DNA from 3 places in the Gelidimonas denitrificans genome. Region 1 is predicted to be linked to each of the others. Evidence: predicted binding sites of a transcription regulator. Region 1 holds the regulator's gene; each other region holds the start of a gene.
What was found. Region 1 encodes LexA, which represses DNA repair genes until DNA is damaged. Its sites were predicted from a motif close to ACTGTATNNNNATACAGT; they were not measured.
Positions count from the first base shown of each region.

Region 2: recA (recombinase RecA) is a predicted target of LexA. The motif match lies at 2,537-2,554, and genes of this name have one in related genera.
Region 3: ruvA (Holliday junction branch migration protein RuvA) is a predicted target of LexA. The motif match lies at 2,475-2,492, and genes of this name have one in related genera.

Region 1 is NZ_CM146350.1:1,847,646-1,851,848, reverse strand. It holds gene FKCLFG_RS08660 (inositol monophosphatase family protein) at 1-755, opposite strand, end outside; gene FKCLFG_RS08655 (RNA methyltransferase) at 913-1,662, shown strand; gene lexA (transcriptional repressor LexA) at 1,958-2,626, opposite strand; gene rpsF (30S ribosomal protein S6) at 2,866-3,264, shown strand; gene priB (primosomal replication protein N) at 3,293-3,598, shown strand; gene rpsR (30S ribosomal protein S18) at 3,616-3,900, shown strand; gene rplI (50S ribosomal protein L9) at 3,939-4,203, shown strand, end outside.
Region 2 is NZ_CM146350.1:2,363,474-2,367,676, reverse strand. It holds gene FKCLFG_RS11025 (DUF4212 domain-containing protein) at 1-26, opposite strand, end outside; gene FKCLFG_RS11020 (sensor histidine kinase N-terminal domain-containing protein) at 28-1,599, opposite strand; gene FKCLFG_RS11015 (response regulator) at 1,629-2,357, opposite strand; gene recA (recombinase RecA) at 2,636-3,760, shown strand; gene recX (recombination regulator RecX) at 3,935-4,203, shown strand, end outside.
Region 3 is NZ_CM146350.1:2,335,314-2,339,516, reverse strand. It holds gene purH (bifunctional phosphoribosylaminoimidazolecarboxamide formyltransferase/IMP cyclohydrolase) at 1-665, shown strand, start outside; gene FKCLFG_RS10870 (cation:proton antiporter) at 680-1,894, shown strand; gene ruvC (crossover junction endodeoxyribonuclease RuvC) at 1,896-2,438, shown strand; gene ruvA (Holliday junction branch migration protein RuvA) at 2,587-3,165, shown strand; gene ruvB (Holliday junction branch migration DNA helicase RuvB) at 3,175-4,203, shown strand, end outside.

The DNA.
Region 1 (4,203 bases):
TGCGCAAATATCTTGGGATTGCCGGCAATGATGTTGCCATGATTCAGGTAATCGGACTCACCGGAAAAATCGCCCATGATGCCACCCGCTTCAGTCAATAGCAGCGATCCTGCCGCGATATCCCAAGGTCGCAAACCCTTGATGAAATAACCGTCAATATATCCGCAGGCTAGATAGGCCAAGTCCAGTGCGGCTGAACCGCCTTGACGTACACCGTGTGATTTTTCCGACATGATGCGAAACATTTCGAGAAATTCATCCATGTTTTTGGCGCTGGTCAGACCGGTCCCAAGCAAGGTGTCGCACAGTTTGTCATGCTTGGTCACGCGGATGCGTTTTTCGTTCAAGTAAGCGCCGGAGCCTTTGCTTGCGGTAAATAAATCGTTGCGACTCGGGTCGTAGACAACCGCTTGCGTGATGACGCCGCGCTGTTGCAGCGCAATCGATACGCAGTATTGTGGATAGCTATGGATGAAGTTGGTGGTGCCATCGAGCGGGTCGATGATCCAGACATTTTCATTTTCATCGTTCAGATTGGCGGATGCACCGGATTCTTCGGCCAGAATGGCATGGCTGGGGTAGGCGTTTTGCAAGATTTCAATGATCGCCTGTTCCGCTGCCTGGTCGACATCGGTCACGAAGTCGTTATATTGCTTTTCGGTGACCGTAACGCGGTCGGGGTCGAATGCGGCGCGATTGATGATCGCCGCACCGCGGCGAGCGGCCTTGACCGCCGTATTGAGCATTGGATGCATAGTGGTTCCGTTAAAATGGCGGCGCTGTTTACGAGCAATAACGCTGCAAACAAAACCGCACAACATGAATTAAAGAGCGATGCGGTATATTTGTGGCCAGAATGTCTGTGCAAGACTCCTGAATCCCAGTTTTAACCGCGCGATGGCGCTATTTTAAATGAACCTGCAGCAAACCAATACGTCTCTTTTTCAGCGCCTGCGTTTTATCCTGGTCGAAACCAGCCGTTCAGGCAACATCGGATCGGTTGCGCGCGCCATGAAAACCATGGGTTTCTCGGATCTGGTGCTGGTCAATCCACGCTTTGCAAACATGACGCAACAGGACGAAGCGATTGCGTTTGCCAGCAGTGCGCAGGATATTCTTGCCGCCGCACGCGAAGTCGGCTCGATTGAAGAGGCGCTGGAAGGGTGTAATTTTGCTGCGGCCGTTAGTGCCCGATTGCGCGAATTTTCACCGCCCATCGTGTCTCCTCGCAATTTGGCCAGCCAGTTGGCCGCGGATGGCAGTCTGAATGCGGCGTTGATATTCGGCAACGAGCGCTTTGGCTTGCCGAACGGGATAGTTGAAAAATGCAATGTGCTGATCAATATCCCGGCCAACCCGTCTTATTCTTCCCTCAATCTGGCGCAGGCAGCGCAAGTGCTGGCCTACGAATGCCGCGTAGCCGCTATCGGCGATGGCGTGCCGGTCAGCAGCATCGGCTTTCAGGGCGCCGTAGCCGGCATTGCGGAAATTGAAGGCATGTATGTACATCTGGAGCAGGCGCTAACCGCAATCGGCTTTCTGAATCCTGACCAACCGAAGAAACTGATGCCGCGCCTGAAACGCCTGTTCGCGCGCACCCAACTGGAAGTGGAGGAAGTCAATATCCTGCGCGGAATTGCTAAAAAAATTCTGAGCAAATAGTCGCTGTAAAATTTGATGTGCTATTTAAATACCGTACATAGTATTTTTATATTGTGCATTGTGTGTATGCGGTAATTGCCATATTATTTCATATACTCCTTGTTTTAAATTTAATTCTAGCAAGGTGTCAAGGTGTAACACTGTTGAAACGTATTCCTGCTCTGTATATGCGCAGCGGCACTTCAAAAAAGGTGTTTTTCAACCTTGCCGACTTGTCCACGGACGCGGCGCAACCAGACTAGATGCTATTTGGTCGCGCTTGATGGGCCGCGCACTGACTACACATAAAGCATTCTTAGGTCCAGGAGCGCAGCAGTCCAACTGCCAGGCCTTCAAGGGCGAAGCTGTCGTCGTCCGGCTTGACTTTTATCGGGGTGAAGTCGGGATTTTCCGGAAGTAGCTCGATCAGCGCGCCGGTTTTTCGGTAGCGTTTGACCGTCACATCGTCGCCTAGCCTGGCTACAATAATCTGACCGTTTTTAACACTCTCGACTTTTTTGACGGCCAGCAAGTCGCCATCCAGAATGCCTGCATCGCGCATGGACATTCCCTGCACTTTCAACAGGAAATCGGGCTTGCTGGAAAACAGGCCTGGATCGACTTGATAGGTTGCCTCAATATGTTCCATTGCAAGGATCGGCGAGCCGGCCGCCACGCGGCCAACCAGTGGCAGGCTTAACTGCATCAGTGCGGCGTGCGGCAAGGTCATTTCTGCATCGCGGCCATGGTGGTGGCTCTGCTCCTGATTGCGCATGTCGCACAAGCGAATTCCGCGCGATATGCCCGGCGTAATTTGGATTACGCCCTTGCGCGCCAATGCTTGCAGATGTTCTTCGGCTGCGTTGACCGAGCGAAAGCCGAGCTCAGCAGCGATTTCTGCGCGCGTCGGCGGAAAACCTGTGTTTTCAATTGCATTTTTGATCAGGTTCAAAATTTGTTCTTGACGCGCAGTAAGCTTTAACATGGTTTTTTTTGAGGCTGTTTATAAAAACAGTCTGTATTTTTGTACAGTGCATCACTGAATGCAAGTTCATTCGCTCTTATTTGCACATTATGACTGGCTATTTTTTGCTTTCTAAGCTGCATGCTGTCGGTACTCTTGAGTTTTTGATGGTTTAGCAGTATAGTTCTGGGCTTTTCTCTTCCCACACTCGTCTTGACGCCGAGGTGGGCGATTTTTTAATCAGTCCATAAGGAGTTTACATGCGTCACTATGAAATAGTATTTATCGTTCATCCGGATCAAAGCGAGCAAGTGCCTGCAATGATCGAGCGCTACAAAGCCAGCGTTACTGCACGTGGCGGTCAGATCCATCGCGTGGAAGACTGGGGCCGTCGTCAAATGGCTTACATGATCCAGAAGCTTGCCAAAGCACATTACGTCTGTATGAATATTGAATGCGACAACGAGACCTTGGTCGAAATTGAAACAGCCTTCAAATTCAACGATGCCATCCTGCGCCACCTCACCATCAAGATGAAGAAAGCTGAAACAGCACCATCGCCGATGATGAAGAACGTGCAGAAGGAAGATGCTGCAAAGAGCCATCGCACTGAGGCGCCTGCGGCACCAGCCCCGGCACCAGTCGCGGCAGCTGCGTAATTGCGTATCAGGTAGTGAACCGAACAGTGTGAACCGGCTCCAATTTGTTGCCAGTATTGTTGAACGCGATGTTCTGCGTTACACCCCGGCAGGTATTCCGATGGTGGAGGCAAGATTGCTGCACAGTTCGCAACAGATGGAAGCAGGCACTGACAGGTTGGTCGAATTTGAAATCGCAGCGCTAGCCGCAGGCGAAGTTTCAGGACAATTCAATCAGGCTGATTTAGGCAGTATGTTTCAGTTCACCGGATTTCTGGCACGCAAGAACCGCAACAGCAAAAGTCTCGTATTCCATATTGTGGATTTCGAGACACATTCGTTAGAAAATTGTTAAAAATACAGGAGCCAAAAATGGCATTCGGTAAAAAGTTCGATAAAAGCAAGCTCAAGTTAAAACGTCAACAGCAAAATCCATTGTTCAAGCGCAAGAAATTCTGCCGTTTTGCGGCGGGACATGTAGCGCAGGTCGATTACAAAGACATGGATACGCTCAAGGATTTCATTCAGGAAAACGGCAAGATCATGCCTGCACGCCTGACCGGTACCAAGGCTATCTATCAGCGCCAGGTTGATACGGCAATTAAACGCGCACGTTTCCTCGCGCTGATGCCGTACACCGATCTGCACACCGCGTAATTGACGACTGACTCAGTTACGAAAATTCGGAGAAAAATATGCAAGTTATTCTGTTAGATAAAGTCGTTAATCTCGGCAGCCTCGGTGAAGTAGTTCGTGTCAAAGACGGTTATGCACGCAATTTCCTGATCCCGCAACGCTTGGCGCGTCGTGCGACAACACATGCCATCGCTGAATTTGAAGTCAAGCGTGCAGAACTGGAAACAGCTGCATTAGCTAAGTTGGTGATTGCACAAGCACTGGCCACAAAATTAACTGGCATGACGGTACAAATCACCCAAAAATCGGGTGTCGATGGCCGCT
Region 2 (4,203 bases), 520 kb from region 1:
ACGAATTGCCGGCTGGGGCGTGTCATATCAGCCCAGATTCTCGATCATGCCCATGGCAGGGCGCGGTCTCATGTGCAAAGTGATGCGAAACAGGCTGCCAGGAAATTTCGGATCGTTCTGATGCGGATTGTCGAAAATATCGATTACTGCATCGTGTTGCAGGGCGATCTCTCTGACAATCGCCAGGCCGAGTCCGCTGCCTTCAACATTACTGCCCAGGATGCGGTAAAAGCGCTCGAAAATATGGTTGCGGTCGATGGCCGGGATGCCCGGCCCGGTATCCTCGACTTCCAGAAACGCTTGCGCATTGTCTGCGTCGCTGCGCACTCGCACGGTGACGTAGCCTTGCGGCGGCGTATACCGCAGCGCATTGTCGATCAAATTATTGAGCAGTTCGCGCAGCATCAGCGGATTGCCACTGATCATGATCGGGTGCCCCGGCGACTCGAAACCCAGGTCGATGCGATAGGCAAAAGAGGTTTGCACCCAGTCCTGCACCGCATTGCGCGCCAGTTCAGATAATTCCAGCGGCTCGAACGGTTTGGCGGCCGGGGTCTGGTTTTCGGTGCGCGCCAGCGCCAGCAATTGGTTGACCAGGCGCGTGGCCGATTCCGAACTCTTCAATAATTGCAGCAGCGAACGGTGGATTTCATCCTGATCGGTCTGGCGCAGAGCCAGTTCGGATTGCATGCGCATGCCCGCCAGCGGCGTTTTCATCTGGTGCGCGGCATCGGCGATGAAGCGTTTCTGCATCTCGGTCGATTGCGATAGCCGCACCAGCATGTCATTAAAAGAATTTATGAGCGGCGAAATTTCTTCCGGCACCTGGCCCGAGTCGATCGGGCTCAAATCGTCCAGCCGCCGGTTGCGGATGCGTTGCTGCAGTTCCGCCAGCGGCAGCAAACCGCGCGACAGCGCCAGCCAGACCAGCGCCAGCGCGATTGGCAGAATGATGAACTGCGGCATGATCACGCCCTTGATGATTTCATTGGCAAGCTGGGCCCGTTTGTCCAGAGTTTCACCGACCTGCACCAGCGCCGTTGCCGTTTCTTTCGAGGCGGTTATATTAGATTGCGACTGCCAGCGGTACAAATCGACATAGGTGTAGGCGACCCGAATTTCTGTCCCGTGCATCGTGTCGTTGCGAAATGCGATGATGCCGGGCAGGGGTTTCTCCGCGTCCTGCGGCGCCGGCATCGGCATGTCGCGGTCGCCTTCGATGAACTCCGCATGCGGTCCCTGAACCTGGAAATACACGTAATCGATATCGTCGGCCCGCAACATGTCGCGCGAAGCGGCGCTGGTTTGGGTGACGACTTTGCCGTTCACCTGCTTGACTTGCTGCGCCAGCACCGCGACCCGGTCTTCCAGCGCATGATCAAAAGGCTGGTTGGCGATCGACTTGGTGACGATGTAAGTGATGGCGATGCTCATCGGCCACAGCAGCAATAAAGGCACCAGCATCCAGTCCAGGATTTCACCGAACAAGGAACGCTGGATCGGCTCAATCGGCTGCGTCGTTGGCGTAGCGGGCAATGAATGTGATGCAGTCGATGTGGCATCGGCGGCACTGGCGTCCACTTTTCTGGCGTCGCTCATAGCTAGCTCAGGACCGGATCATGATGGTGCTAACGCGGCGTGGGTGCAGCAGGGTTGCCGGCCGCGCCGGGAGTATTGGCGTTGGGCGTTTCAGGAAATTTTTCAAGGCAGTAGCCGATGCCGCGCACCGTTACGATGCGCACCCCGCCGATCTCGATTTTCTTGCGCAGGCGATGTACATAGACTTCAATCGCGTTATTGCTGACTTCCTCGCCCCATTCGCACAGATGATCCACCAGCTGATCCTTGGAAACCAGGCGTCCGGTGCGCTGCAGCAGCACTTCCAGCAAACCGAGTTCGCGCGCGGAAAGGTCAAGCATCTGCTCGTCGATGTAGGCAGTGCGGCCAACCTGGTCATAGGTCAGCGGGCCATGCTTGATGACGGTCGGGCCGCCGCCGGCGCCGCGTCGTGTGAGGGCGCGCACCCGAGCTTCCAGCTCGGACAGCGCGAACGGTTTGGCCATGTAATCGTCAGCCCCCAGATCGAGCCCTTTGACGCGCTGCTCGATCGAATCGGCGGCGGTCAGGATCAATACCGGCAAATGCGAATTGCGGGCGCGCAGACGCCGCAACACCTCCAGGCCCGGCATCTTGGGCAGGCCGAGATCCAGAATCAGCAGATCGAAATCCTGAGTGGACAAGGCAGAATCGGCTTCCAGACCGTTTTGCACGTAATCGGTCGCATAGCCGGCCTGACGCAAAGAACGGGTCAGACCATCGGCGAGCACACTATCGTCTTCCGCAAGCAAGATACGCATGGTTTTTAATAATTCATCAAAAAATAAGCAGGAACATGAACGAGTCGCAACGAAAAATGAACGCCTTGATGCTCGCAGGAATGACTTACAGTCTATTGCGTTTCAATCCCGGCAGCAAGGCGCAGCGGGCTTCCGGTTTCAAGTATGATTACCGGGATCGAAATTTACTTGCAATTTTCACTGTTTTTTTATACAGTACTATTTGTGACATAATTCAACTCGGTCATTACCGCGAATACTGTACGCTGCAACCGCGCCTTCACTGCTGAAAGAAACTTATGGACGATAAGAAAGCCGCTCCCGTTACGGACAAGAGCAAAGCCCTCGCTGCCGCGTTGGCTCAAATCGAGAAACAGTTTGGCAAGGGCTCGGTCATGCGCATGGAAGATGGCGCGGTGGTCGAAGAAGTGCAGGTGGTCTCCACCGGTTCGCTCGGCCTGGATATTGCACTGGGTGTCGGTGGCTTGCCACGCGGCCGCGTGGTCGAGATTTACGGACCAGAATCCTCCGGCAAAACCACGCTAACCCTGCAAGTCATTGCAGAAATGCAAAAGCTCGGCGGCACCTGTGCCTTTATCGATGCCGAGCATGCGCTGGATGTCGGCTATGCCAAGAAATTGGGCATTAACCTGTCAGATTTGCTGATTTCTCAGCCGGATACCGGTGAACAAGCACTTGAAATTACCGATGCGCTGGTGCGTTCCGGCAGCGTTGACCTGATCGTCATCGACTCGGTCGCCGCACTCACGCCGCGCGCTGAAATCGAAGGCGACATGGGCGATTCGCTGCCAGGCCTGCAGGCGCGACTGATGTCGCAGGCATTGCGCAAACTGACTGGCAGCATCAACCGCACCAATACGCTGGTGATCTTCATCAACCAGATTCGCATGAAGATCGGTGTCATGTTCGGCAACCCGGAAACCACGACCGGCGGCAATGCGCTGAAATTTTACGCATCGGTGCGACTGGATATTCGTCGCACTGGATCGATCAAGTCCGGCGATGAAGTCATCGGCAACGAAACTCGGGTCAAGGTCGTCAAGAACAAAATTGCCCCACCGTTCAGGGAAGCGCATTTCGACATTTTGTATGGGGAAGGCACTTCACGCGAAGGTGAAATACTCGATCTCGGTGCCGATGCCAAGATCGTTGAAAAGAGCGGTTCCTGGTATAGCTATAACGGCGAACGCATCGGACAGGGCAAGGATAATGCCCGCAGTTACCTGAAAGAGCGCCCCGAACTGTCGCGCGAAATCGAGAACAAGGTACGGGTATCGTTAGGCGTGCGGGAGTTGCCGCCGTTGGCATCGGATGCACAAGCCAAGCCAAAAGCCAAGGATAAGGGCAAGGACAAAGATAAGGACGCGGAATCAGCGCAACCAGCGCAACCAGCGCAACCTTAAGTGCTTATCTGTCAGGCCGTAGAGTAGGATTATCAGTAGGGGCGGGTTCAAAACCCGCCCCTACTCTCGTTGGGCTGATCAGTTTTGTAGGATGGGTGAAACCCATCATTTGCTGGCGATTGAAAAGTGATGGGTTTCACCCATCCTACGCGCTGGCTTTACCGATTTAAAATCATGGCCGCATTAAAAATCAGCCTGAAAGCGCGTGCGCTTAGATATCTGTCTATGCGAGAGCACAGCCGTGCGGAGTTGGGGCGCAAGCTCGCCCGTTACGCAGAAGAGTCTGATGATATCGAAGCTCTGCTGGATTTTCTGGAAGCGCAAAACTGGTTGTCGCAGACGCGTTTCTCCGAAGCCCTGGTCAGCCGGCGTGCGGCACGTTACGGCAACAGCCGCATCCTCGCTGAATTGCAGAGCCACGGCATTGGCGGCGAGGCACTGAC
Region 3 (4,203 bases), 490 kb from region 1:
CGTTGCAGACCGATCCGACTTCGGCCTTCGGCGGCATCATCGCCTTCAATTGCGCCTGTGACGGCAAGGCGGCCGAGGCGATTGCCAAGCAATTCGTCGAAGTGGTGATCGCGCCCTCGTTCACAGCCGAAGCAAAACAGATTTTTGCCGCGAAACAGAACGTGCGCCTGCTGGAAATCCCACTCGGCACCAGCTTGAATCCATTCGAAATCAAACGCGTCGGCGGCGGCTTGCTGGTGCAATCGCCGGACGCCAAGAATGTCGGCATTGCCGATATCAAGGTCGTCAGCACGCTGCAACCGACGCCGCAGCAAATGCAAGACATGCTATTCGCCTGGCGCGTCGCCAAGTTTGTCAAATCCAACGCGATCGTATTTTGTGCCAACGGCATGACTTTGGGCGTCGGTGCTGGACAGATGAGTCGGGTCGATTCGGCGCGTATCGCTTCCATCAAGGCGCAGAACGCCGGCCTGTCGCTGATCGGGTCCGCCGTGGCGTCGGATGCATTCTTCCCGTTTCGCGATGGCCTGGATGTCGTCATCGACGCCGGCGCGACGTGCGTGATTCAACCGGGTGGCTCGATGCGCGATCAGGAAGTGATCGACGCTGCCAATGAACGGGGCGTCGTCATGCTGTACACCGGCATCCGTCATTTCCGTCATTAATTTAATCCCATTCCATGGAGTTAAACCTGCCTGCGTCATTTGTGCAGCCCATGATTTATCTGGGGCTGCTGCTGGGCATCCTGGTGGTGCCGAAAGCGCTGCAGCGCTTTCGCATCCCGGGACCTGTTACCTGCCTGTTCTTCGGCATCGTGGTTTCTCTGTGGGGTGGCGATTACCAGCATGACAAAACTCTGGTGCTGCTGTCGGTATTTGGTATCGCATCCTTGTTTCTGTTCGCCGGCCTCGAAGTCAGCCTGAGCGACCTGGTTAAGCACAAATGGCCAATTTTTACCCATTTGTTGCTGACGCTGTTGATCGTGACTGCCTGCACCTTGCTCGGCATGCGATTTCTTGCGCTGTCGTGGCAGGCAGCAACGCTGGTGGCGCTGGCGCTATTCATCCCGTCGACCGGTTTCATCCTGGATTCGCTATCGCAATTCGGCCTGAGCGACTCGGAGCGATTCTGGGTCACGCTCAAAGCCATTACCAGCGAACTGCTGGCGCTGGCGTTGATGTTCATCGCACTGCAATCGGATTCGGTTACGCATCTGGCGCTGTCGTTCGGCATCATGCTGGCGATGGTCGTCATCATGCCTTTCCTGTTCTTGTTGTTCGGCCGCATCGTGCTGCCGTATGCGCCCGGTTCGGAATTTACTTTCCTGGTGCTGATGGGCGTGATTGCAGCCTCGATTACCAAGGAACTCGGCGTGTATTACCTCGTCGGGGCATTTTTGGCTGGCTTCCTGGCGCGTCAGTTGCGCGAGCGCATGCCTTCGCTGGTGTCCGACAGCATGATGCATGCGGTGAAGCTGTTTTCTTCCTTCTTCGTGCCGTTCTATTTTTTTCATGGCGGCATCGGTGTGCCTACCGAAGCCTTGGGTTGGCAGGCGCTGTTGCTGGGGATTGGCATCACCGCCGTGGTACTGCCGCTACGGGTGCTGATCGTATGGGGACAACGGCGCGCCATTTTCAATGAAACTTTCCGCAGCAGTCTGCATGTGTCGATCACTTTGATGCCGACCCTGATCTTTACTTTGGTATTGGCGGGCATCTTGCGCGAGCGTTTTGCGGTGCCGGATACTTTGTACGGGGCCTTGCTGGTGTATGCGGTGCTGACCACGATTCTGCCTTCTTTCCTGTTGCCGAAAGCGATCGATTTCGATGCGCCGTCGGATTTCAATGCGGTTGAGTTGCGCCGGATTCCAGTGCCGCCGGCTGACCAGGCCTGAAATGCGCATCCTCGGCATTGACCCCGGCCTGCGCATCACCGGTTTTGGCATCATTCACAAGCAGGGCAACAAACTCGCCTATATCGCCTCCGGCACCATCAAGACCGCCGATGCCAGTCTGCCGGAGCGTCTGAAAGTCATCTTCGATAGCGTCGCCAAAGTGATTGCGACTTACCAGCCGGACTGTGCGGCGATCGAAAAGGTATTCGTCAACGTCAATCCGCAATCGACTCTGTTGCTCGGGCAAGCCCGTGGCGCGGCGATTTGCGCGCTGGTCAGCGCCGACCTGGCGGTGGCCGAATACACCGCGCTGCAACTCAAGCAAGCGGTAGTCGGCCATGGCAAGGCCAAGAAAGAGCAGGTGCAGGATATGGTGCAGCGCTTGCTGCTGTTGCCCGGCCTGCCGGGGCCGGACGCAGCCGATGCGCTGGGGGTGGCGATTTGCCATGCGCACAGCGGAGAAACGCTGGCGATGTTGGGCAAGCTGGCGCCGGCATTAGCCAAGCGCGGCCTGCGGGTCAAAGGCGGACGGCTGGTGGGCTGAAGCGTCGTTCCGGCGTAATTTTGACGCTTTAGTCCTACTGTGTATTCATACAGTTTATTTGCGCTGGCTATGGTCTGTGCAGTATGATTCTTTCCAATTTCCTTCGTTATTCTTGTTCTTTTTCCACCCGTTTTCGAAAGCACTTCTCATGATAGGTCGTCTTTCCGGTATTTTGCTCGAAAAAAATCCACCCCAGTTATTGATGGATTGCAACGGCGTCGGCTACGAAGTCAGCGTACCGATGAGCACCTTTTACAACCTGCCAGCGCTGGGCGAGAAGGTGGTGCTGCTGACCCATCTGACGGTGCGCGAAGATGCGCACCTGTTATATGGTTTCGGCAGCACCGAAGAGCGCACTGTCTTCAAGCAATTGATCAAGATTACCGGCGTCGGCGCGCGCATGGCGCTGTCGATCTTGTCCGGCATGTCGGTGGCCGACCTGGCGCAAGCCATCACGCTGCAGGAAGCCGGTCGCCTGACGCGGGTGCCGGGCATCGGCAAGAAAACCGCCGAACGGCTGCTGCTGGAATTAAAGGGCAAACTCGGCGCCGATCTCGGCGCTGCCGGCGGCATATTGGTGGCCGACTCGGCCAGCGATATCCTCAACGCGCTGCTGGCGCTGGGTTATTCGGACAAGGAAGCGCTGCAAGCGACCAAGCAAATTCCGGCTGGCAGCGGCGTCTCGGATGGCATCAAGCTAGCCTTGAAATCTCTCTCCAAGGGTTAAAAGTCTTCCATGAGCATCCAGACCGACAGTTTTACCGAACAGCGCATCATCGCCGCCACGCCCGTCTCGCATGTCGAGGAGGCGATGGAACGCGCGTTGCGCCCCAAGCAACTGGACGAATATGTCGGCCAGGAAAAAATTCGCGGTCAGCTTGAAATTTTCATCACGGCCGCCCGCAACCGCAGCGAAGCCCTTGACCACACGCTGCTGTTCGGCCCGCCGGGCTTGGGCAAGACTACGCTGGCACACATCATCGCGCGCGAGATGGGGGTCAATCTGCGCCAGACTTCCGGCCCGGTGCTGGAGCGTCCCGGCGACCTGGCGGCGATTTTGACCAACCTGGAAGCCAACGACGTGCTGTTCATCGACGAAATCCATCGGCTGTCGCCGGTAGTGGAGGAAATCCTGTACCCGGCGCTTGAGGATTACCAGATCGACATCATGATCGGCGAAGGTCCGGCTGCGCGCAGCGTGAAGCTCGATTTGCAGCCGTTTACGCTGGTGGGCGCGACCACCCGTGCCGGCATGCTGACCAATCCTTTACGCGACCGTTTCGGCATCGTCGCCCGGCTGGAATACTATACCGCGGCCGAATTGACGCGGATTGTGCTGCGCAGCGCATCGTTGCTGAAGGCGCCGATCGAGGACGATGGCGCGTTCGAGATCGCCAAGCGTTCGCGCGGCACGCCGCGCATCGCCAACCGCCTGCTGCGCCGGGTGCGCGACTATGCCGAAGTCAAGGGCAATGGCGATATCACCGGAAGTATCGCCGACGCGGCGCTGGTCATGCTCGATGTCGATAAGGTCGGTTTTGATGTGATGGATCGCAAGCTGCTGGAAGCGGTGCTGTTCAAGTTCGGCGGCGGCCCGGTAGGGGTCGACAATCTGGCGGCTGCTCTCAGCGAAGAGCGCGACACGATTGAAGATGTGCTGGAACCGTACCTGATACAGCAAGGTTTCCTGCAGCGCACCCCGCGCGGGCGCATCGCCACGCCCGCCGCCTACGCCCACTTCGGCATCGCCGCACCCAGCGTCGGG